One region of the Pseudoflavonifractor sp. MCC625 genome, then DNA from elsewhere that is predicted to be linked to it. Evidence: riboswitches for the same ligand, from Rfam matches in the RefSeq annotation. Region 1 holds a riboswitch; each other region holds the start of a gene.

Region 1 (7,860 bases):
AAGGGTGCAGTGCTGATGAACGCCATCACCGGCGAGTGTCAGTACTATGAGGAGGTCCCCTCCTGGGTGGACAATGTCTACAACCCCAACCTCATCATGGAGCAGTATAACTACCACGGAACGCTGGTCAACGGCTTCATCAACTCCATCTTCGGTCAGCGGGATGTGACGGTGGTCACCCAGGGCTACAACTACATCGCCCTCAACGACGACGTGTACATGTACACCGGCGTCACCTCCATCAACTCCGACCAGTCCAACCTGGGCTTCCTGCTCTCCAACCAGCGCACCAAGGAGACCAAGTTCTACAAGGCCCCCGGCGCCACCGAGGAGGCGGCCAAGGCCTCCGCCCAGGGCGTGGTGCAGGACCTGGGCTACACGGCCACCTTCCCCCTGCTCCTCAACATCGCCGACGAGCCTACCTATTTCATCCCCCTCAAGGACGCCGCCAACCTGGTCAAGAGCTATGCCATGGTCAACGTGGCCCGGTATGACATCGTGGCCACCGGCAGCTCGGTCACGGCCTGTGAGCAGCAGTATATCCAGCTCCTGGCCCAGAAGGGGGTCACCTCAGAGGAGGAGCTGCCCCAGACCCAGGTCAGCGGCGTGATCGCGGAGATCCGCTCGGCGGTCCTGGACGGAAATACCTACTATTTCCTCCGTCTGGAGGGCGATGAGACCTTCTACACCGTGTCGGCTGCCCAGAATCCCACCGCCGTGATCCTCAACGTGGGCGATACGGTCACCATCCAGCACGAGATCCGGGAGGGCGCCTCCGACATTCTGAGCGGCTCCTCGGTCAAGCTGGACCGCAGGGGCGACGGCGCTGCCGTCCCCGTAGTGCCCTCCGCTGTTCCCGCCCTTCCCCAGCCCAGCGAAACGCCTGCCGTGGAGGAATCCATCCCTCCCGCAGCGTGATCCTCTTCTAGTTCCAAGCATATTAGCCCCGTCCGATTCTGAAGAACCGGACGGGGCTGTGTTTTATCCGCCCATCCCGGCATAGGATAGAGTAAATCAGGATGGGAGGCCGCGCCGATGGAGACCATCTCGCTGTGTATGATCGTAAAAAATGAGGAGGCCGTACTGGAACGCTGTCTGAACAGCGCCCGGGGGATCTGGGACGAGCTGATCGTGGTGGACACCGGTTCCCAGGACCGGACGCGGGAGATCGCCGCCCGCTTTACCGACCAGGTCCTCTCCTTCCCCTGGCAGGACGATTTCTCTGCCGCACGCAATGCTTCCTTTGAACGGGCCTCCGGCTCCTACTGTATGTGGCTGGACGCGGACGACGTGCTGCTCCCGGAGGACCGGGACGCCTTTCTCGCCGTGAAGGAGCAGGACCTGCCCGAGGCCGACGTGGTCATGGCCCGCTATCAGACCCTGGACGCGGACGGGGCCCCCGTCCTCTCCTATTACCGGGAGCGCATCGTGCGCAACGTGCCCTGGCTGCGCTGGAGCGGCGCGGTCCACGAGGCCATCCCACCGCTGGGCCGCGTGGTATACACCGAGGCGGCCGTCACCCACCGGAAGGAGCGCCCCGGCGATCCGGACCGGAATCTGCGCATCCTGGAGGGGCTGCGCGCCTCCGGGCGCAACCTCTCCCCCCGGGAACAGTTCTACTATGGCCGGGAGCTCTACGAGCACGGCCGCTATGAGGACGCCGTACAGGAGCTGGAGCTCTTTCTGACCGTAGGCTGGGGCTGGCGGGAGAACAATCTGGAGGCCTGCCGGGTCCTCTCGGCCTGTTACAGCGCCCTGCACCGCCCCCGCTGTGCCCTGCGCGCCCTGCTGGAGTCCCTGGCCTTTGATTCGCCCCGGGCCGAGATCTGCTGCGACCTGGGCAATTTCTTTCTGGAGCGGGAGGATTACCGCTCCGCCATCCGCTGGTATGAGCAGGCCCTCTCCTGTACCCGGGACGACCGCTCGGGCGCCTTTGTCCGGCCGGACTGTTACGGTTATCTCCCCGCCATGCAGCTGTGCGTCTGTTACCACCGCCTGGGGGAGCGGGAGCAGGCTGTGGCCTGGAACGAGCGGGCCGGGGCGTTCCGGCCGGATGACCCGGCGGTCCTGCGCAACCGCGCCTTTTTCGCAGGCTGAGCGCCCAAATACAAAAAGCCGGTCCGGAATATTTCCGGACCGGCCCAGCGTGTCGAAAAACTTCGACACGCTTCTCAAAAATGCAAGCATTTTTTCGAGGGGATGCAGCCCGCTGCGTCGCACGCCCCTTTGGGGCGCACGCTTGCGGCCTGAGAAGTGTTTTTTCCGACGTACACGCCGCCGGAAAAAACGATTGAACTCTCTTCCGCCGTCTGCGGACGGCGGAACTCTGCGAGGCTCTTGCAACACACAAAAATGCACTTGATCGACAGCCTGAGCCGGTCCGGAGAAAACTCCAGACCGGCTCTTTTCAATATCCGTTGACGATGGCGTCCAGCACTTTGGAGGCCACGGCTCCAGCGGTGTCGGAGCCGCTGCTTCCCTCCTCCACCAGGACCACGAAGGCATAGGGGGCGTCCTCGTTGCGGAGAAAGCCCGCAAACCAGGTGTTGGGGGCCTTGCCGCCGCCCACCTCGCCTGTGCCCGACTTGGCGCAGATGTCCATGTTGGGGAAACGGCTGCTGCCATAGGTCTGGGCCACATTGTTGGCCATCATATCCGCCAGACGGCTGGCGGTGTCCCGGTCCACCAGAGAGGCGGTCTGTTTTTTCAGGTAGAAGGACGCGGGAGTACCCAGCGGGGTCTCCGTCTTCTGGATGAGCTGGGGGACGGCAGCCTTCCCGCCGTTTGCCACTGCTCCCATCCACACCATCATGGCGCAGGGGTTGACCAGGTCGTTATACTGTCCCACACCGGCCCAGCCCAGCTGGTTGGGGGTGGTCCCCACGTCAAAGCGGCCCGCCGCCGTGGGGATCCCGTTTACCTTGTACTGGCTGGTCAGTCCGGCCTGGGTCACATAGCGCTCCATGGTCTCCGCGCCCAATTCGGCGGCCAACTGGCCGAACACCCCGTTGCAGGAATTGGCAAAGGCCCCGTAGATGTCCATCTCCCCATGTGCGTGGGGACAGGTGATGACCTCGCCCCCCACCTGGGTGGAGCCTGTACAGGTAAAGGTCCGGCTGAACAGATCGGGGATCTCCTCAATGGCGGCTGTCAGGGTCACCGTCTTGAAAATGGAGCCCGGCGTAAAGGTCCCCGAGAGAAAACGGTTCAGGTAGACCCCGTCATAGCGCTCGTCCCCCTCCTCAATCACCGGCGGATTGGCCGGGTCAAAGCTGGGTGAGGAGACCATGCACACAATCTCTCCGGTCTTGTAGTTGTAGACGCCCACCGTCCCCTTTTTGCCGCCCAGGGCCTGGTAGGCGATGTAGTTGTAGCGGGCGTCCAGGGTAAGGTAGAGGTCGTTCCCCTCGCCCAGGGGGCTGTATGCGCCGGTGAGCAGATTGTAGCCCGAGAGCTTATCCGCAAAGGCCACCAGCGCGCCGGTGCCGATGTTGCCCGACGGGTCGCCCACCGCATGGAGGGTGGCCTCCCGCACGGTGGCATTGTCGTAATAGCGGCGGTTCCCCGCCTCGTCCACCCAGGAGAGCACGTCGCCGTCCCGGTCCAGGACCCGCCCCACGGCCAGCTGTCCCTGGCTGTTGTAGAGATGGCGGTTGGCGGCGAAGCCCGCCCAGCGTCCGCCGCTGAGCACAAAGCGCACGCAGAACAGTCCCAGGCCCAGCAGCATGGCCAGGGCCAGCAGAAGGCAGACTACCGCCCGTTTTTCAATCTTCTTCATCGTCCGCCTCCGCTCCGTATCCGCCGTATCCGGGCCCAAAGTCAAAATCAAAGTCCACCAGATCCTCGTCCTCTCCGGTGGGGATCACTCCGCTCCGGCCCCGGGTGGAGCGGCGGGCCAGGTGCTCCTGCCGCTCAGGGCCCTTTCTCCGCCCGGGCAGGCGGATGGCAAAGCTGGCGTTCTGCCGGGTGTCGGTGGCCTTCAGAAAGGCCAGCAGTCCCCAGGACGAGAGCATGGAGGAGCCGCCGTTGGACACGAACGGGAAGGTCACGCCGGTCAGCGGCAGGATGTCCACCGCGCCCAGCACGTTCAGCGCCGTCTGGAACACCATCATGGAGGTGGCCGCACAGGCGGCAATGATATAAAAGCTGGACCGCCCCGCCCGGCAGGCCCGCACCGCAAAGACCGCCAGGGTCAGGATACAGCACACCGCCAGGACGGCGATGACGAGGCCCCACTCCTCGCAGAGCATGCCGAACACCAGATCGGTGTCGGCGGCCGGGACCCGGTAGAGCCAGCCCCGGCCTGGTCCCACGCCCACCAGACCGCCGGAGGCCGCCGCCGACATGGTGCGGGTCTGCTGAAAGCCTCCGTCCGAGGCGTACTGCCAGGCGTGTCCCCAGGTGGCAAAGCGCCGCAGGATGTAGGGTTTGAGGGAGAGCAGCATGAACCCGCCGAAGACGGCCGCGCCGCAGATGAGGGCCAGGGTGGCCCAGTCTCCGGAGCGGAGATAGGCGATCACCAGGAAGGTGATGAAAAAGATGGCCGCGGTGCCGAAGTCGCTCATCAGCGCCAGGCAGCCCATACAGGCTCCCGTCAGGACGATGAACAGCCCCAGGTTCCGCTTCCGGAAGAGGCGCTCCAGCGTGGCGGCCCCGGCAAAGATGTAGCAGATCTTGGCCACCTCCGAGGGCTGGAAGGAGATGCCGCCGATGCTGATCCAGTTGGCCGCGCCGTATTTCACCTGCCCAACCACCAGGGACAGACCCAGCAGGCAGATGGCCCCCACCGCCATGACCCAGCGGATCTTCTTCACCCGCTCCAGGTCCCGGAGAAAGATTCCCAGCACCAGAAAGAGCACCAGCCCCAGCAGCATGGCGGCCAGCTGCTTGAAGAGGGCGTGGGGCGCGGAGGACGCGGTCACCGACAGGGACAGGGTACACAGGAAAAAGGCGATGAGCTCCATCTCAAAGCCCACCCGCCGCAGCGCCCGCAGGGTGAGGAAGTAGATCCACATCAGAGCGGTCAGCGTAAAGAAGGCCAGGGGCAGGGAGACCTCGGCCTCCTCCCCCGCCGCTACCACCAGCTGGAGGGCGGCCAGGACCTGAAAGACCGTCAGGAGCACCAGCGGCCCCCAGGGCGAGGAGGGCTTCTCCACCCTCCGGCGGCGCTGCCGCCGCTCCTCCTGCTCCTCCTGGGAGACCGGCAGCAGCACGGTCTCCACTCCGCCCAGGCTGAGCACGTCACCAAAGGTCACCGGCGCGCTGCCCTGGACCGGCTTTCCATTGACCCGTACCCCGCCCTTGGAGTCCAGGTCGTGGACGGTCCAGGTGTCATCCTCGGCACGGATCAGCGCCGCGTGCTGGCGGGAGACCACCGGGTAGTTGAGCACTACGTCCGAGGACTTTCCCCGCCCCAGAATGTTCTCCCAGTGGGTCAGGGGCTCCTCCGCCCCGCTGGGCAGGGTCAGGTAGGCCCACACCTCCGGCAGATGGGGGACCTTTAACAGGGAGCGGATGGCCCCGGCCAGGATCCCCAGCGCCAGCACCGGGAACACAAAGCGGACCACCGAGGTAAACCAGGCTGCCAGCATGGGATAGCGGGCCGGCAGCGTCAAAAACGCATGGATCAGATCCTGCGGCTGTGATAAAAGCAATGCGACATCCTCCTTTTTAACGGAATCCAAAGGGATTGCCTCCTATTATACCACAACTTTTTCCCCGCGCAAATCGGGCCGTTTTGCCCCCCGCTCCGGGCGGCCGGAGCCCCCCTTCCGATTTCTCCGGGGGAATTTCAAAAAAACGGTTGACTTTTCTTGGATTTGTATTATACTTATAAGTACAAAATAAAACTCAATAGTTTAAACTCATTATATCGAAAAATTCTATATCGTTCGGATGACATGACCGAGAGAGTGCGATACAGTCGCCGCCGAAGGGGAATCAGAAAATCTCTCAGGCAAACGGATCGGCCATTGACGAGACTCTGGAAAGCGTGGAAGTTTTTTCCTCGCACCGAAGATGCAACCTCATCTATGTGAGGGAAACTTTCAGGTTATGACAGAGCGTATAGCATTTGCTATGCGCTTTTTTCATACCATTCAGTAACCGTCAGTATAATTTCTAATTTTTCTAGTTTACATTATCACAGGAGGTCATGATCATGGAGCGAAAAACCCCACTTTACGACTGCCACGTGGCGGCAGGCGGTAAAATTGTCCCCTTTGCAGGCTGGCTGCTGCCGGTCCAGTACAGCGGCGTGGTCGCCGAGCATATGGCGGTGCGCACGGCCTGCGGACTCTTTGACGTCTCCCACATGGGCGAGCTGGTCCTCCGGGGCAAGGACGCCCTGGCCAATCTCAACCGCCTGCTGACCAACGACTACACCGACCTCCAGACCGGCTACGCCCGGTACAGCCTCATGTGCTATGAGAGCGGCGGCGTGGTGGATGACCTGATCGTCTACAAGTGCTCCGACGAGGCCTACCTCATCGTCGTCAACGCGGCCAACTGCGAAAAGGACGCCCAGTGGATCTCCGAGCACCTCTCCGGCGAGTGCACCATGGAGAACATCTCCGACTCCGTGGCCCAGGTGGCCCTCCAGGGTCCCAAGGCCGAGGCCGTCCTCTCCAAGCTCTCCAAGACCATCCCGGCCGGCAACTATACCTTCATCGCCCAGGGCGAGGTGGACGGCATCCAGGCCTTGGTCTCCCGCACCGGCTACACCGGCGAGGACGGCTTTGAGATCTACTGCGCCGCCGCCGATGCCCCCGCCCTGTGGGAAAAGCTCCTGGCCGCCGGCAAGGACGAGGGACTCATCCCCTGCGGCCTGGGCGCCCGCGACACCCTGCGCCTGGAGGCCGGCATGCCTCTCTACGGCCACGAGCTCTCCGCCGAGATCAACCCCTACGAGGCGGTGCTGGGCATCTTCGTCAAGATGGATAAGCCCGACTTCATCGGCAAGGCCGCTCTGGAGCAGGCCCGTCCCGTCTCCCGCCGCAAGGTTGGCCTGAAGGTCACCGGACGGGGCATCATCCGGGAGCACTGCGACGTATACGCCGGCGAGGAAAAGGTGGGCTTCGTCTCCTCCGGCACCCACTGCCCCTACCTGGGCTACGCGGTGGGCATGGCCATGGTCCCCGTGGAGTACAAGGAGCCCGGCACCAAGCTGCTGGTGGACGTGCGCGGCCGCAAGGTGGAGTGCGAGGTCATCAAGACTCCCTTCTACAAGCGGACCCAGTGATCCTCTTCCCTTTGAAACGAAACTATGTACATAAAAAATCAAAAATCATATCGATAAAGGAGAAATTATTATGAACTTTCCTGCTGATCTGAAGTACGCCAAGTCTCACGAGTGGGTTCGCCAGGAGGGCGACACCTATGTCATCGGCCTGACCGACTTTGCCCAGGACGAGCTGGGCGACATCGTCTTTGTCAACCTGCCCCAGGAGGGCGACGCCGTCTCCGCCGGCGAGGCCTTCTCCGACGTGGAGTCCGTCAAGGCGGTCTCCGACGTCCTCTCCCCCGTCTCCGGCACCGTCGTGGCCGTCAACGAGGAGCTGATGGACGATCCCGCCAAGGTCAACAGCGATCCCTATGGCGCCTGGTTCATCAAGGTCGAGAATGTCAGTGATGTGGAGGAGCTGCTGGACGCCGCCGCCTACGAGGCCCACTGCGCCGCGGAAAAGGAGTAATCTATGTCGAGTTATCTGTGCTCTACCCCGGAAGAGCGGCAGGCCATGCTGGAGGTCCTGGGCATGAAGTCCATGGACGACCTCTACGTGGATGTGCCGGAGGAGGTCATGATCAAGGGCCCCCTCAACCTGCCCGCCCCCAAGTCCGAGCTGGACATCCGCCGGACCA
Region 2 (7,860 bases), on a different contig from region 1:
CTGCAACTCCCGCTTGCGCGCCCGCATGCGGGCCGACATCTCCCCAAGGGCTCGGTCGTCATAGAGCAGTCCCTGGATGGCCGCCAGGCACTCCTCCGGCTCCTTGGCCGCCGCACGGGCCAGACCGGAGCGAAGCAGGAAGCGGGCGTTGTTCTTCTCCTGCTGGAGAAAGGGCTCCCACAGCAGCAGGGGCAGCTCGGCAAAGATGCTCTCAAAGACCGTGATGCCGCCGGGCTTGGTGAGCATCAGGTCAGCCTGTTCCATATACTCCCACACCCGGTCGGTAAAGCCCACCACCTCAATGTGTTCATACCGCCCGGAAAGCCGCTGGTAGAGCCGCTGATTGTGGCCGGTAAGAATGGTGGTGCGCACACCGGGCAGTTCATCCAGGGCGTCATAGAAGGAGTCCTTCTTGGGCAGCAGGCCCAATCCGCCGCCCATGATGAGCAGACGCCGCTCTCCGCCGCCCCGGCGGTGGCTGATGGTGCGGAATTCCTCTTTGACCGGGATCCCCGTCACGTGGATGCGCCCGGCCTCCACCCCTTTCTCCATCAGCCGCTCCTTGATCTCCCGGCTCCCGACCAGATAGCCGTCGGTCCGGCTGTGGAGCCACTCATTATGGGTGGACAGATCGGTCACACAGGTGACCAGCGGCAGGCGGTCACCGCTCTCCTCTTTATAGCGGGAGACCAGACCGGCACAGATGGGGTGGGTCGCGATCACCGCATCGGGCCGCTTTTCCCACAGCAGCTCTTCCAGCTTGTCCAGCATAGGCCGGTCCAGCGGAGAATGGGTGTCGGAGGGCAGTCGGTCCGCCATACGGTAATAGGCATTGAACAGCCCGTATCCATAGGTCACCAACAGGTCAAACGCCTTGTAAAGGGCCTCGGAGCTGTTCGGCATGGCATAGGCAAAAAAGTCCAGCACCTCCGTCTCCGCTCTGGGAAAATCCCGGCTGATCTGCTGCCGCAGCGACTGTGAGGCGGACCAGTGTCCCAGTCCAAATTTTCCGGTGAGTATGAGGATCTTCATGGCGCTCCCTCCTTTATGGCCTAAAGTATAGCAGGCAAGTCTTTAGAAAAAGACAACCGAAATCTTAAAAAGCCTTTAAGGATATGTGAAAATCCTCTGACACTGCCCTCTGTTCCGAAAAGAAGACCGGTACAGAGCCTTTTCCGCTCTATACCGGTCTGAAAAATACACTATTTGGATGTCTTTGGAAGTCTGGCCCATGCGCTTCCCCTGGGGCGCTGGGGAAGACTGGCCGTAAAACAGGTCCCCTGTTCCCGTGTACTGGTCACCGTCAGTTTTCCGCCGTGGACCTCCACAATGGTACGGGCAATGGCCAGTCCCAGTCCGTATCCGCCCTGATCCCGGCTGCGGGCACTGTCCGCCCGGTAAAAGCGCTCAAACAGGTGGGGCAGATGCTCCGGCGGAATGGGCTCCCCGGTATTGTGGACCATCAGACGTACCCGTTCCTGCTGCCGGGTCAGGGTCAGACGTACCGCACCGTGCTCTCCGGCGTATTTTACCGCGTTGTCCAGCAGAATCATCACCAGACGGCGGAGCTGTCCCTCATCCCCCTGGAGAAAGATCCCGGGCTGGATCTCACTGTCCAGCTCTACCCCCGCCTCGAAGGCTACCGACTCAAAGGGGAGCAGGCATCCCAGCGTGAGATCGCTCATGGAGAGCTGAGCATAGACCAGCGGCAGCCTGGCGGCATCATTCTTGGCCAGGAAAAGCAGGTCCTCCACCAATTCCTTCATGCGTCCCGCCTCTTCCTGGATGAAGGTGAGCCACTTCTTCTGCTGTTCCACGGAGTCTTCCGGGTGGGAGAGCACAATGCCCGCATTGGCCAGAATGACCGTAAGTGGCGTCTTAAGCTCATGGGAGGCATCGGCCACAAACTGCCGCTGCTGCTCCCATGCCTGTTCCACCGGGCGCAGGGCCAGCGAGGACAAAAAGAGACTCACAATAAAAAAGCACACCAGGGCCCCCGCTCCCACCAACAGAGAGGTGACGACCAGGTCCATCAGGTTTTCCCGCTCCCAGCGCATATCGGCAAAGGCAATGCGGAGCTTTCCATCCCGGTCCCACTCCACCAGATAGCGCAGATGGCTGGGTTTGGTAATGGTTCCCTCGGGCACACCCTGCTTCTGCACTTCCTCGACCGCCTGCTCCAGCGCTTCCTGGGAGACCTGTACATTTCCTCCGGGGGCATAGGAGTCGATATTTCCGTTCTCATCCAATACCACCCCAAATACCGGTACCATCGCCAGCTGACGGGCATCCGGGTTTCCTCGTCCCGCTCCCGGCTCCTCCCCTTCCGGTAGATCAATTTCAATTTCAATCTGCGGAGGGGCCATACCTTCCGCCCATTTCAGGGCCAGGCGCATGGCGGAGACACTCTGTCCACGCAGACGCTGTGATGTGGAACCCAGCAGGGCGCCGAACACAATCAGCAAAACCAGACTCACCAGCATCATATTGATGAGGATAAACTTTCGCCTCAGCTTCTTCAGCATGACGGTGCCTCCGTCAACTCAGAGGGATATCCAGGTGATAGCCTACCTTGCGCACCGTTCCGATCCCCACTCTGGAGTTCAAAAAATTCAGCTTTTTACGCAAAAAGGAGATGTAGACCTCTACATTGTTATCCTCCGCATCCGATTCCATTCCCCACACCTTGGAGATGATATCCTCCTTGGGTACCACGGCCTTGGGCGCCGACATGAGGAGCTTGAGCACATCGAATTCCTTAAAACCCAGGCGCACCGACTTCCCCGCACAGGAGAGGCAGCGGGTCGAGAGGTTCAGGGAGAGATCCGACACGGTCAGACACTCCGAGAGGACCTCACCCTGCCGGCGCGTCAGGGCCCGCACCCGGGCCAGCAGCTCTCCGGCGTCGAAGGGCTTGGTCATGTAGTCGTCCGCTCCGCAGTCCAGACCGGTGATCTTGTTACTGGTCTCATCCCGGGCAGTCAGCATCAGAATGGGGGTGGAGATGTGGGCTGCGCGGAGCCGCCGGGCCACCTCAAACCCATCCAGCCGGGGCAGCATCACATCCAGAATCACCAGATCATACTGTCCGGAAAGGGCATAGTCCAGCCCATCCGCACCATCGTCCACCAGATCCGTCTGGTAATGCTGTTCCTGCATGATCTGACCCAGGGTTTCGGCCAGACGTCTCTCATCCTCCACAATCAAAATACGCACCGCGTTTCCACTCCTTCTGTTTTTTGCCATTGTACTCCATGAAGCTGAACCTAGTCTGAAAAAAGAATACCATCTCTCATAGAAAAAAGAATCACTAAACTGTAAATCTTCCCCGGATAACAAAACATCCCCCGCAGTCCAATGGACTGCGGGGGATATCCTAGTTCGATCAGTCGAAGATGGTCTGGTCGTCCACGGGGGTCTCAAGGGCCTTCAGGGCCTTCTCCACCAGCTTGTAGCGCAGCTCGAACTCCTCCTCGTGGGTGAGAGCCGGGTTGCCCAGGGGGTGGGGAATGGCGATGGTGGGCACGATACGGTTGGCGCCCACGGTCATGGAAATGGGGGTAACGGTGCACATGTGAACCACAGTGACACCAGCGCGCTCGATCTCTTTAACCATCGTTGCACCGCAACGAGTGCAGGTGCCTCACGTAGAGGTCAGGATGGCGGCCTTAATGCCGGCATCCCGGAGCTCTTTACCGATGGCCTCGCCGTACTTCTTGGCGCTGGCGACGGCGGTGCCGTTGCCGACGGTGGTGAAGAAGTAGGGATAGATGCCGCCGATCTTGCCTTCCTTCTCCATCTTGCGCAGCACGTCGACGGGCAGGACGCGGTCAGCATCCTCGTTGGCGTAGACCGGGTCATAGCCGCCGTGAGCGGTCTCGTGGTCGGCAGCAGTCAGATCCTCGAAGGAGCTGATGTCATAGCGGCCGAACTTGGAGGCGGAGGAGGACTCGATGTGGTCGGGGTTGCCCTTGGGCACGATGCCGCCGGAGGTCACCAGAGCGATCGTGGTGTGAGCCAGATCGGTGATGGCAGCGCCGGGAGCGACACGGTCGAAGGAGGGCATGGGGAACTCGGTGGTGTAGGGCTTGCCGGCGAGCTTGTTGAGGAGCATCTTCACGGCACGGGTGGAGCCGCGCTCAGCCTCGAAGAAGTTCACGCGCAGGCCGTTGGGCATGTAGCCCTCCTCGGCGGAAGCGCCGATCTTCTCGCCCTTAGCCAGCTTGATGGCCAGAGAAGCCATCTTGGGAGCAGCGTCGCGCATGCCGGCAGCGCTGTTCTTGGTGGCGATGATATAGACCTTGTTCTTGAACATGTCGGCGCCGGGGTTCTCCTCGTACATACCGGTCACGACGGGCAGGTTCAGCTCGTCCTTCACGGCAGCAGCGACGGTACCACAGGCCACGCCGTAACGGCCGGCGTTGAACGCGGGACCGCAGACCACGACGTCGGGCTTGGCGTCGGAGATCATCTTCAGGACGGTCGCCTTGGCGGTGTCCAGATTCTCGTTGAAGTAGGAGTCGCCGCAGATCACGGTGCCCACCACTTCAGCCTCGCCCTTGAACGCAGCGTTCAGAGCCAGGCCGGGGCCCACAGCACCCTCACGGTACTCGGGGGCGTAATCAGCCTTCTCCTCGCCGCCGATCTGGGCGAAGAACTGGTTGATATAATGAACAACTCTCAGACTCATAGCAGTTCCCCTCCTTATCTGGCGCTGAGCTTGTTGAAGCCCATCTCATTGGTCGCGCCGGTGATGACCTGCAGCTCGGCGGTGATGGAACCGTCAGCTTCCAGAGCGCCGTCGAAACCGCCGGCGATGATGTTGGCAGCCTCGGGATGGCCGATGACCTTGTCCATCTTGGGCAGGTGGATGACCATGTTGGCGTTGCCGCCGGTGACCACGGCGTCAGCAGCGGGATCGGCGTCAGCCAGGGACTGGGAAGCGCCGTCGCGGCCAGCGTACTCGTCGGTGATGATGACGGTCTTGATGCCGGCAGCCTCCAGCTTCTTGCAGTTCATGATCAGGTCGGTATCGGGGTTACCGAAGCCCTCCTGGGAGACCAGAGCGCCGTCCAGCTCCAGGAACTGAGCCAGCTTGGTGGACCAGTCGGAGGAGCGCTCCTTGTCGGCCAGGTAGACGTTCTCGTTGGTGATGATGACACCCACGAAGTTCAGGGTCTTGCCATGCTGCTCCAGCAGGTCATGGATGACGGGGTTATTCAGGTGATGATAAGTGGTGTTCTTATCACAGGCGGACACGCAGTTGCCGCTCAGGATGGCGCCGTCCATGGTCTCGGTGGGGTTCAGGATGGTGGGCATGGACTTCTTCATGTCAACGCCGTACACATAGGTGTCGTGCAGCAGGCCCTGGCTCTGGAGCATCAGCACATAGCCGACGCGGGGCAGGTCAGGATACTTCTCCTTGCCGCTCATGACACCGCTGGTCTCATAGACCTTGGTCTCGTCGGGGGTGACATCCTTGCCCAGAGCGCCCAGGTAGGCAGCGGCCTTCAGGCCGGCCATACGGATGGCGTGCTCGTGCTGGTGCTGCTTGATGCCCTCCTTGGGCTCGCAGATCATAACCAGGTTGTTGAGCTTGGAGAAGGGGGTATACTCGGCGCCGGGGCCGGTCATGTCGATGATACCCTCCTGGAAGCCAACCACCTTACCGGTGGTGACCACGGCGCAGCCCTTGAGAACATGGGTCTTGCCGCTGCCCACGGTGGTGACCTTGGAGATCATGCCGGGGAAGACACCGCCGGAGCCCTCCACCTTCACACGGGGCTCGATGACGTCCTTGACAGGGATGATACGCACGGACTCGCCGGGATGAACCACCTCGAAGTCGACCGAGGCCAGGTCCTCGTCCTCCAGCAGCAGAGCGCGCAGCTCCTCCACGTTGACGTAGAGGGTGCCGTTCTCCACCTTGGAGCAGTCGCCGAGCTTAATGTCGCTGATGTGAATTTCGCCTAATTCCAGCCGCATAAGTCTCACTCTCCTTATTGTAGTTGTGGGGCGATGGCCCCGTCTATCAGCCGAAAATCGATCTCTGCAAAGTCTTCCCGCATGTCGGCCGGGGCATCCTCTCCCCGGTGGAACCGGGGCGGAAACTGCCGGCACACGTTGAGCGCTGCCTCGATCAATTCCAGTGACTCCAGATCCAGTGCCCCGGACGCGTCGTCCAGCGCAACTGAGCGGAAGGGGGTCTCATTGGGCTTTACACTGCCGGCCAGCGGATGGGTCAGCAGCTTGTGGCCCTGATGGACCAGATCCCGCACGTGGATCAGTACGTCCACATGTCCGCCCTCCACGTACTGGAGGGTGCACAGAGATCCGAACTTTTCCCGGACCTTCTCGTTGTTTGTCACCAAAAGCAAGACAGTCTCTCCTTTGCAAAAAAACAGGGGCAGGGTATACGTATCATGTAATGCCCTGCGCCCTGTTGAAAACCTGAGAGTTTCCCCCGCCCGGTGAGTCGGGGTTGCCCCTTCGGTGCCATGTTACGAGAATCATGGTCTTTTCAGAGTTCTGTCCGCCTGCGGTTCTCGGGACCTGAGAAATTGGCGTCCCACTCGGCAAAATGGGGCCGCTTATACCTTCGGTGTTCCACTCCTGTCGGAACAGAAACTCTCCCGCAGTCATCATCCAGACTATATTTGTTTTTTCGATGGTCATATTATAACATATCGAGTTTTCAAATACAAGCCCGTATCTCATATAAACATTATTTAAAATACACGATTATTTAATTCTGGCGTACTTTTTATACTATTTGGTTTATTCTCCAAACATCGACGTTTGCACGATAACGTCCCGTTCCGGCACCTTAGACCAGGAAAAATCCGCCGCCAGTTCTGCCGGACGGACCGGCTCCCCAGTGGGGGAGAGCCCCGCCAAAAAGGCCAGTTTTCCCACCAGCTGCTCCGGAGAATAGCGCGCCCGCAGGGCCCCCATGTCTAGGTCCATATCCCGCTTGGAGAGCCTCCGCCCATCCTCTGCCAGCAGCAGGGGAACATGGTAAAAGACCGGCTGGGGCAGGCCCAGGAGACGATAGAGCAGGATCTGCCGCGGAGTGGAATCCAGCAGGTCCTGCCCCCGCACCACCTGGTTGATCTCCATAGCTCCGTCGTCGGTCACCACTGCCAGCTGGTAGGCATAGACCCCGTCTGAACGGCGGATGATGAAGTCGCCGCACGCCCGGCACAGGTCCTCCTCATAGCATCCCAAATGTCCGTCTGTAAAGGACACTCGTTCATCCGGCACCGCGAGGCGCCAGGCACTGCGCCGGGTGCGGCTCAGCTCCTCCCGCTCCTGGGGAGAAAGGGAGCGGCAGCGTCCGCTGTAAAGGATCTGCCCATCCCCCCGGTGGGGCGCAGAGGCGGCCAGACGCTCGGCCCGGGTGCAGAAGCAGGGATAGACCAATCCCATCTGCTCCAGCTGCCGGAACCGGGCGGCATAGAGCTCCGTCCGCTCACTCTGCCGGTAGGGACCGTGGGGTCCCCCCATTTGATACCCCTCGTCCCAGTCCAGGCCCAGCCAGCGCAGATCCTCCGCCAGAACCTGGGCATACTCCTCCCGGCAGCGGTCGGGGTCCAGATCCTCCATCCGCAGGACCAGCGTGCCGCCCGCCGCGCGCACCGACAGCCAGGCCAGCAGCGCTGTAAACACATTTCCAAGGTGCATCCGTCCGCTGGGACTGGGCGCAAAGCGTCCCCGCAGCAAAGGTTCCATGTCCCATCTTCCTTTCCAGTATGTCTCGTTTTGTTCTCCAGTATACCATTCCCTCCGGCACACGTCCACGCAGTGGACCATTTCTTTTCTTGCAAGTGACTACACTATATAGTATAATAAAGTGACGCA
Region 3 (7,860 bases), on a different contig from region 1:
ACCGTCTGGCGGTGGCCATCCGCAAGACCCAGAAGCGGGCCAACGCTCTGGAGCACATCGTGATCCCGGACTTTGACCGCACCATCCGTACCATCACCGACGCCCTGGAGGAAAAGGAGCGGGAGGAGTTTGTCCGCCTGAAGGTCATCAAGCGAAACAAAGTCTCCCGATAACAGCAATGCCGCCCGGTCCCATGCGGGACCGGGCGGCATTTTTTAATAGGTATGGTCACAGATCTCACGGATCTTGGCCTGAAGGGCTTTGAGATCGGCAAAGGTCTCGGGCCGCTTGCGGGGGTCCCGCAGCAGCGCCGCCGGGTGGTACAGGGCGGTCATCTGCACGCCCGCCTTCTCAAACCACTGCCCATGCTCCCGGGTGATCTTGAAATCCTCCTTGATGAGCTTCATGGCCGCAATCCGCCCCAGACAGACGATGATCTTGGGCCGAATCAAGGCCACCTGGTTGCGGAGATAGCCGATACAGGCCTCCTGCTCCGCTGCCAGCGGGTCCCGGTTTCCCGGGGGACGGCATTTTACCATATTGCCAATGAAGATCTTGGAGCGGTCCAGCTCGATCATGGCCAGCATCTCGTCCAGAAATTTTCCGCCACGTCCCACAAAGGGACGGCCGGTGAGGTCCTCCTGTTCGCCGGGCCCCTCGCCGATGAACATGACTTCCGCATTCTGAGCGCCCTCGCCGAACACCACATTGTGCCGGGTCTCGCACAGAGGGCAGTTCCGGCAGGACATACAGGCCTCATACAGTTCATTCCACGACTTCATTCTTTCCCTCCTCTCGGTATTCTTCTGGGAAGGAAAACGCAGCTTCTCCTTCCGTCGACGGCTTTCATTGTACCATATCTCCCCGCGCTTGCATACATCCCAGATGCAGAAAGGTCCGCACCCGTGGATGGGTACGGACCTTCCCGCAAGAAGAAAGAGGAATGGGGATGTTCTCACTGGTTTCAACACTCTGCCGCGGCGTTTCCGCAGGCTTTTGTTCCAAATTCATTGTAGAAGCTTTCAAGGAGGAAGTCAAGCCTCCCCCAACGCTTGCCATACAAAACCGTCCGGATGGTTTTCCGTATTTCATTTTTCCCATTTTGGTGCTAATCGTTTGGTTCCTTCTCTTTCCCTGCCATGGTCTGCACGTTTCGTTTTTCATCTAAGTTTCGATTGGCCCCATCGTAATTATAAATCCCGAAAACTCCTCATATCTCCCGTGTTAGGGCAATTTTTCTACCCTAACCTTAAACTTTTATCTGTTCTAAGCGCTTCGTCACCCTGCTGAATCTGATTTCCGCTCCCTGCCGGAAAGGTGCTTTCCTCCGTCGCCTGCCCGGCAGATCCCAGCTACCACATGTCCCAGCAGCAGCAGAGCGATCAGGTTGGGCAGAGCCATCAACCCGTTGAACAGGTCCGCCAGGTTCCAGACCAGATCCACCCGCAGCCCGGAACCTGCCACCAGGGCGGCCAGCACCACCCAGGTATAGACCAGCACGCCGCGCCGTCCAAAGAGGGCTTCCACATTCTGCTCCCCAAAGAAATACCACCCCACCACCGTGGAAAATCCAAAGAGCAGCATACAGATGGCTACGAATCCTTTTCCGGCCTGGCCAAAGGCCCGCTGGAAGGCCAACTGGGCCAGTGCGGTTCCCTCCAGTCCGCTCCCCAGGACGCCGGTCGTGAGCAGGACCAGTGCGGTCAAGGTCAAAATCACAAAGGTGGATACGAATACGCCCAGCATGGCCACGATCCCCTGTTCCTCCGGGCGCTTTACTTTTGCCTGCGCGTGGGCGTGGGGTGTGGAACCGAGTCCCGCCTCATTGGAAAAGAGTCCCCGCGCCACGCCATAGCGGATGGTCTCCCGCAGGGTCAGTCCCGCCGCGCCCCCTGCCACCGCCTGGGGCCGGAAGGCCCCCACAAAGATCGAGCGCACGGCCTCCGGGAGTTCTGTGCGGTTGAGCACCAGAATGGCCGCACACCCGGCCACATAGATCCCTGCCATCAGAGGCACCAGCTTTTCGGTCACAGAGGCCACCCGGCCTACTCCGCCCAGAAAGACAAAGGCAGAGACCACCGCCACACCAATCCCCAACGCCAGCGTTGGAATGTGGAAGGCATGCTGAAAGGCGCCCGCAATGGAGTTGGACTGCACCATATTTCCCATAATTCCCAGCGCCAGAATCAGGAGCACGGAGAAGATCCCCGCCAGGATACGCCCCACCCTGCCCCGCACGGCTGCGCGAATGTAGTAGGCCGGTCCCCCCAATACCGATCCGTCCGGACGGACAGAGCGGTAGGTCTGCGCCAGTACGGCTTCGGCATAGATGGTCGCCATGCCAAAAAAGCCGGAGACCCACATCCAGAAGATTGCCCCTGGTCCTCCGGCCGCCAGAGCCGTAGCACAGCCGGTGATGTTCCCCGTCCCCACCTGGGCCGCAATGGCAGTGGTCAGCGCCTGAAAGGGACTCATGCCTCGGGAACGTTCTGTCCCGCTTTTCCGGCGCAGTCCGGCCGTCAGTGTTCGAACCCCCATGCCCAGTTTCCGTACCTGTACCAGACGCAGCCGCAGGGTAAAATAGATTCCCACGGCCAACAGCACATACAACAGCACATGATTCCAGAGCCACTGGCTCACTGTCCCCAGTATGGTCGCTGCGTCCACACCCATCCGCTCCTTTATCCGTCGACTCGTATGGACCAGTTTCCCCGTTTGTGCGCGGATTTATCCACCTGGAAAAGGAGCTCTGTGGAAAAACATACGGCGCGGGATAATTCCCGCGCCGTACAAAAGAGCGATGCATCAGCAATTACTTTTTCAGAACATGCTCCTCTTCCATGCCCTTGGTGATCCGTACCACAACGCCGGACAGGCAGATCAGAGCAATCAGGTTGGGCAGAGCCATCACCGCGTTGAAGAAGTCGGCCAGGTTCCACACCAGGTCCACCTTCAGCAGAGAGCCAACAAAGACACACAGGATCACGATGATGGAGTAGACATTGACCGCCTTCTGACCAAAGAGGTACTTGATGTTCTGCTCGCCGAAGAAGTACCAACCAATGATGGTGGAGAAGGCAAAGAACAGCAGGCAGATGGCCACAAACATGTTGCCGAAGCTGCCAAAGACCGTGGAGAACGCGGACTGAGCCAGAGAGGCCGCAGTGCTGTCGTCGCCGATCATGTTGGGGGTAACCACACCGCTGGTGAGGATGACCAGCGCGGTGAGGGTCAGAACGATAAAGGTATCGATGAAAACACAGACGATCGCGATATGGCCCTGATCGCGGGGATCCTTCACCTTGGCCATCGCATGGGCATGGGGAGTGGAGCCGAGGCCGGCCTCATTGGAGAACAGACCGCGGGCCACGCCGTAGCGCATAGCAGTCATCATACCGACGCCAGCGCCGCCGCCCAGGATCGCCTGAGGATCAAAGGCGCCCACAAAGATCTGACGGAACACCTCGGGCACGGCCGTGATATGAGCACCGATCACGATCAGGCTGCCCACCAGGTAGCAGATAGCCATAATGGGGACCAGCTTCTCGGTCACAGAGGCGATGCGCTTCACGCCGCCCATAAAGATAAAGCCAGCCAGTACGGCCACGACGACGCCAACCACAGGCTTGGGAACACCGAAAGCAGTCTCAAAGGAGCTGCTGATGGAGTTGGACTGCACCATGTTGCCCATCAGGCCAAGGGCCAGGATGATGGCAATCGCGAAGAAGCCAGCCAGGAACTTTCCAAAGCCGCCCTGGAAACGGGCGCGGATGTAATACACAGGACCGCCGATGACCTGTCCGTCGGGGCCACGGGTCTTATACTTCTGGGCCAGCACAGCCTCTGCATAGATCGTGGACATACCGAGGAAAGCCGCGACCCAAACCCAGAACACTGCGCCGGGACCGCCCAGCAGGATGGCCGTAGCACAGCCCACCACGTTACCGGTGCCGACCTGAGCCGCCACGGAAGTAGCTGCCGCCTGGAAGGAGCTCATGCCGTCCTTATCGGCCTTTTTACCAGAAAGACTGAATCCTCCGAACATCTCGCGCCAGCCGGCGCCGAATTTGCGGATCTGAATAAAACCGAGCCGAACGGTGAACAGGATGCCGGTAAATACCAGTACATAGAGCAGTACGCTGTTCCAGACAAAATTACTGGCCGCACTTACGATAGCCGCTAATTGATCCATAGATATTCATCCTTTCTCTCCACACGGAATCGTTCCTGATGTCCCCCGGCCACACACCTGCCGGGGTGCCTTGCATCGCGCGCCCTTTCACCCCCTGTTTTTATGGGTTCTCGTCAACATATGCACAGCCGGAACCATGCATACCGCATTCCGAACCATGCTGTCATCAAAAAAGCCGGCCCCTGTGACGGGTCCGGCTTTGCAGAGCGCATTCCAACCAATGACATACTGCCGATGCACTCTACTCTGTCCTTTTGCCTGAGAGATCAGTGCTTACGCACCTTACACCTTCGGCCCCCGTCGCTGAGATTCTCCAGAGTTTGTGCCGCCACTTTGTCCATATACCACGAACACTTCCATTTTTCTGTCTTGTGAAAAATTGAATAAAAGACGGACAAAAGAAGCGGCCATCTCTATGCACTTTTTTGATGTGCCCCTATCATAGCCCTTTTTTTCGCTTTCGTCAAGCCATAATCTGGAATAGCTAGGATGAAATTCTCATTTCTATGGCTTTTTTCCAAAAAAATACTTGGCAGTTTAGTCATTTCCAACACTCTTCATATGTCTTTGATATAAAAACATATATAGAATTTCTCCTCCCAGAACAACACAGCAGGGGCGCCGTCTCCAATAGACGGCGCCCCTGCCTTCCGGTTGTGATATTCTTATGCGTTTACCTTGGCCAACGCCGCTTCCAGATCGGCCAGGATATCGTTGATATCCTCAATGCCCACCGAGAAGCGAACCAGATCCGGGGACACCCCGGCCGCATAGAGCTCCTGATCGTTCATCTGCCGGTGGGTGGTGGAGGCGGGATGCAGTACGCAGGTCTTGGCATCGGCCACATGGGTGGCGATGGAGGCCAGATTCAGCCCTGCCATAAAGGTCTCGGCCGCCTCGCGTCCGCCCTTGACACCAAAGGAGACCACGCCGCACACCCCGTTGGGGAGATACTTCTGGGCCAGCCCGTGATACGGATCGCCCTCCAGGCCGGGATAGCGGACCCACGCCACCTTTTCGTGCTTCTGCAGATACTGGGCCACGGCCAGGGCATTGGCGCAGTGGCGGGGAACCCGCAGGTGGAGCGTCTCCAGTCCCACATTCAGGAGATAGGAGTTCATGGGCGCCGGAACGGAGCCGAAGTCGCGCATGAGCTGAACGGTGGCCTTCGTAATATAGGCCCCTGCCACTCCAAACCGCTCCGTGTAGGTCACGCCGTGGTAGCTCTCGTCCGGCGTGCACAGTCCGGGGAATTTGTCGGGATACCGGGTCCAGTCAAAGGCGCCGGAGTCCACGATGGCCCCGCCCACCGCGTTGGCATGGCCGTCCATATACTTGGTGGTGGAGTGGGTGACAATATCGGCCCCATATTCGAAAGGCCGGCAGTTGATAGGCGTGGCAAAGGTGTTGTCCACGATGAGGGGCACGCCGTGGGCGTGTGCTGCCGCGGCAAACTTCTCAAAGTCCAGCACGGCCAGAGCGGGGTTGGCAATCGTCTCGCCGAATACCGCCTTGGTGTTGGGCCGGAAAGCGGCCTCCAGCTCCTCGGGCGTGCAGTCGGGCTCCACAAAGGTAAACTCAATGCCCATGCGCTTCATGGTCACTGCAAACAGATTGTATGTTCCGCCATAGATGGCCGTAGAGGAGACCACATGGTCTCCGCAGGAACAGATGTTGAAGATCGCGTAGAAGTTGGCGGCCTGTCCCGAAGAAGTGAGCATCGCGGCGCTCCCCCCTTCCAGTGCACAGATCTTTGCTGCCACACTGTCGTTGGTGGGATTTTGAAGCCGGGTATAGAAGTACCCGCTGGCCTCCAGATCAAACAGCTTTCCCATAGCCTCGCCCGTCTCATAGCGGAAGGTAGTGGACTGAATGATGGGAATATTGCGGGGTTCTCCGTTTCCGGGGCGGTATCCCGCATGGATGCACTGGGTATTGGGACGCTGCTGGCTCATATTGGGTCTTCCTTTCTATGGCGCGGTTGGCTGGCGCAAAGTTGTTTTATATAGTACGCTAGCGTATTGAATTTGTCAACTATTTTTCCAGAGACAGATCCAGCTTAAGGGCCTGATTAAGCCCGTTGGGCAGCTGGGCCGGCTGTCCGTCTGCTCGCAGCTGGACGGTACGCACCGTATCCACATTGCCCGCCATGGTGTTCACAATGGCGTATACCGTCAGGCGCAGCTGCTCCTCATCCTGTGCCAGCGTCTCCAGTACATCGGCGGGGAGGTTCACATAACAGACCCCATCCTCTACGATCACACCCAGCAGCTCTGTCTCAGCCGGAAGTACGGGGGTCATCGTGTCATAGCTGGGGCCCTGGATCAGCGCCTCCATCACCACCGCGCTCAGCGTGTCCTCCTCGGTGAGCAGCAGCCGCCGGTATTCCACGCCCAATCCGGTCCCATCGGCCCGGGGGAACCAGAGGGTGGCCGTCATTTCCATGGGCTCTCCCTCCGTTCCCAGAAGGATGACATCCTCAGGGCGCAGATTCTCCCCGGTGGTCAGCGGATTCTGCTCTCCCTCAATGGTCACATGGATGGAATCCACCCCCTCCACCTGACAGAGGGTCAGCGCCAGGCAGTAATTGGCCAGGGTCAGATCAATGCCGGAGAGTCCCTCATAGGCCTCGGAGAAATCCAGATCCAGCTTCCCATCGTTCAGCTCCCAGCTCCGTACCTCCAGTCCCTTGGGGAAGGGGGAGGTCAGCTCCATGGTTTCAGGTCCCGCCAGAAGACGGGCCAGCAATTCCTGGATCAGCGGCTCCTTGCCCTGGGCGTGCCAAAACTCGCCCCCTACTGCCGCCCCGCTCTCGTCATTCTCGGCCACAAAATAGATCTCATATGGATGCTCTGTGTCTTTGCCCTGGCTCTTGCCCATGCCGCAGCCGGCCAGAGTCAGAAGCGCCAGCACGAGAGGCAGCATTCGTTTTCTCATTCCGCTCCCTCCTCTTCTCCGTGCCAGCGAGGAAAGCACACCTCAAAGCAGGTGCCCTCCGGCTCCCGCCGGCGGGCCTCCACCCTGCCGCCGTTCTGAAGCACGGTATCCCGCACGATGGACAGCCCCAGACCGGTTCCGCCGGCCGCCCGGGAGCGCGCCTTATCCACTCGGTAAAAGCGATCAAAAATCTTGGGCAGGTCTTCCTCTGGGATACCCACTCCCGTGTCCTCCACCCGCAGGACCACCCAGTCGCCGTCCCCGGGGCGCTTTCCCCGGCGCAGCTGCAAACAGACAAAGACGCTTCCGCCCGGCAGATTATACTTGACGGCGTTTTCCATGAGGTTAAAGGCGATCTGATAGAGGTCGTCCTCTGTAGCCAGGACGGTGCAGCCCTCGATCAGGTCCATATGCAGCGACACATTCACCGCACCGGCCAGAGGCAGGAGCATATGCTCCACCCGGAGCAGCACCTGTTTCACATCCACCGGCCCCACCGCTCTGGGGGGCGCGGTATCCATTCGGGTCAGCGTGAGCAGCTTTTCCGTGATACGGGTCAGCCGCTCCGCCTCATTTCCAATGTCAGTGACAAATTCCCGCACCGTCTCCTCATCCATCCCATCGTTCTGAAGGATGGAGTCGGTCAGCAGACGGATGGAGGCCAGGGGGGTCTTGAGCTCGTGGGAGGCATCCGAGACAAACCGCCGGCGGACCTCCTCCGTGGTCTGAAG

Evidence for each region. A riboswitch is a leader RNA that binds a small molecule or an ion and turns the genes downstream of it on or off. The one in region 1 is predicted to bind glycine.
Region 2: it holds a riboswitch for glycine, as region 1 does, so the genes downstream of both, GPK94_RS12920 (GrdX family protein) here and gcvT (glycine cleavage system aminomethyltransferase GcvT) in region 1, are expected to answer to the same signal.
Region 3: it holds a riboswitch for glycine, as region 1 does, so the genes downstream of both, GPK94_RS12740 (sodium:alanine symporter family protein) here and gcvT (glycine cleavage system aminomethyltransferase GcvT) in region 1, are expected to answer to the same signal.

Annotation. Positions count from the first base shown of each region.
Region 1 covers NZ_WQOJ01000005.1:138,087-145,946, forward strand. The annotation lists gene GPK94_RS01200 (CvpA family protein) at 1-918, shown strand, start outside; gene GPK94_RS01205 (glycosyltransferase) at 1,036-2,097, shown strand; gene GPK94_RS01210 (penicillin-binding transpeptidase domain-containing protein) at 2,408-3,778, opposite strand; gene GPK94_RS01215 (FtsW/RodA/SpoVE family cell cycle protein) at 3,765-5,684, opposite strand; glycine riboswitch at 5,896-5,978, shown strand; gene gcvT (glycine cleavage system aminomethyltransferase GcvT) at 6,155-7,240, shown strand; gene gcvH (glycine cleavage system protein GcvH) at 7,311-7,691, shown strand; gene gcvPA (aminomethyl-transferring glycine dehydrogenase subunit GcvPA) at 7,695-7,860, shown strand, end outside.
Region 2 covers NZ_WQOJ01000039.1:79,169-87,028, reverse strand. The annotation lists gene GPK94_RS12945 (glycosyltransferase) at 1-1,032, opposite strand, end outside; gene GPK94_RS12940 (HAMP domain-containing sensor histidine kinase) at 1,203-2,525, opposite strand; gene GPK94_RS12935 (response regulator transcription factor) at 2,539-3,216, opposite strand; gene grdB (glycine reductase complex selenoprotein B) at 3,386-4,690, opposite strand; gene GPK94_RS12925 (glycine/sarcosine/betaine reductase component B subunit) at 4,705-5,985, opposite strand; gene GPK94_RS12920 (GrdX family protein) at 6,000-6,368, opposite strand; glycine riboswitch at 6,530-6,645, opposite strand; gene gluQRS (tRNA glutamyl-Q(34) synthetase GluQRS) at 6,778-7,731, opposite strand.
Region 3 covers NZ_WQOJ01000039.1:37,975-45,834, reverse strand. The annotation lists gene GPK94_RS12755 (V-type ATP synthase subunit D) at 1-173, shown strand, start outside; gene GPK94_RS12750 (uracil-DNA glycosylase) at 216-782, opposite strand; gene GPK94_RS12745 (sodium:alanine symporter family protein) at 1,279-2,673, opposite strand; gene GPK94_RS12740 (sodium:alanine symporter family protein) at 2,813-4,192, opposite strand; glycine riboswitch at 4,429-4,519, opposite strand; gene GPK94_RS12735 (PLP-dependent transferase) at 4,858-6,147, opposite strand; gene GPK94_RS12730 (GerMN domain-containing protein) at 6,227-7,129, opposite strand; gene GPK94_RS12725 (HAMP domain-containing sensor histidine kinase) at 7,126-7,860, opposite strand, start outside.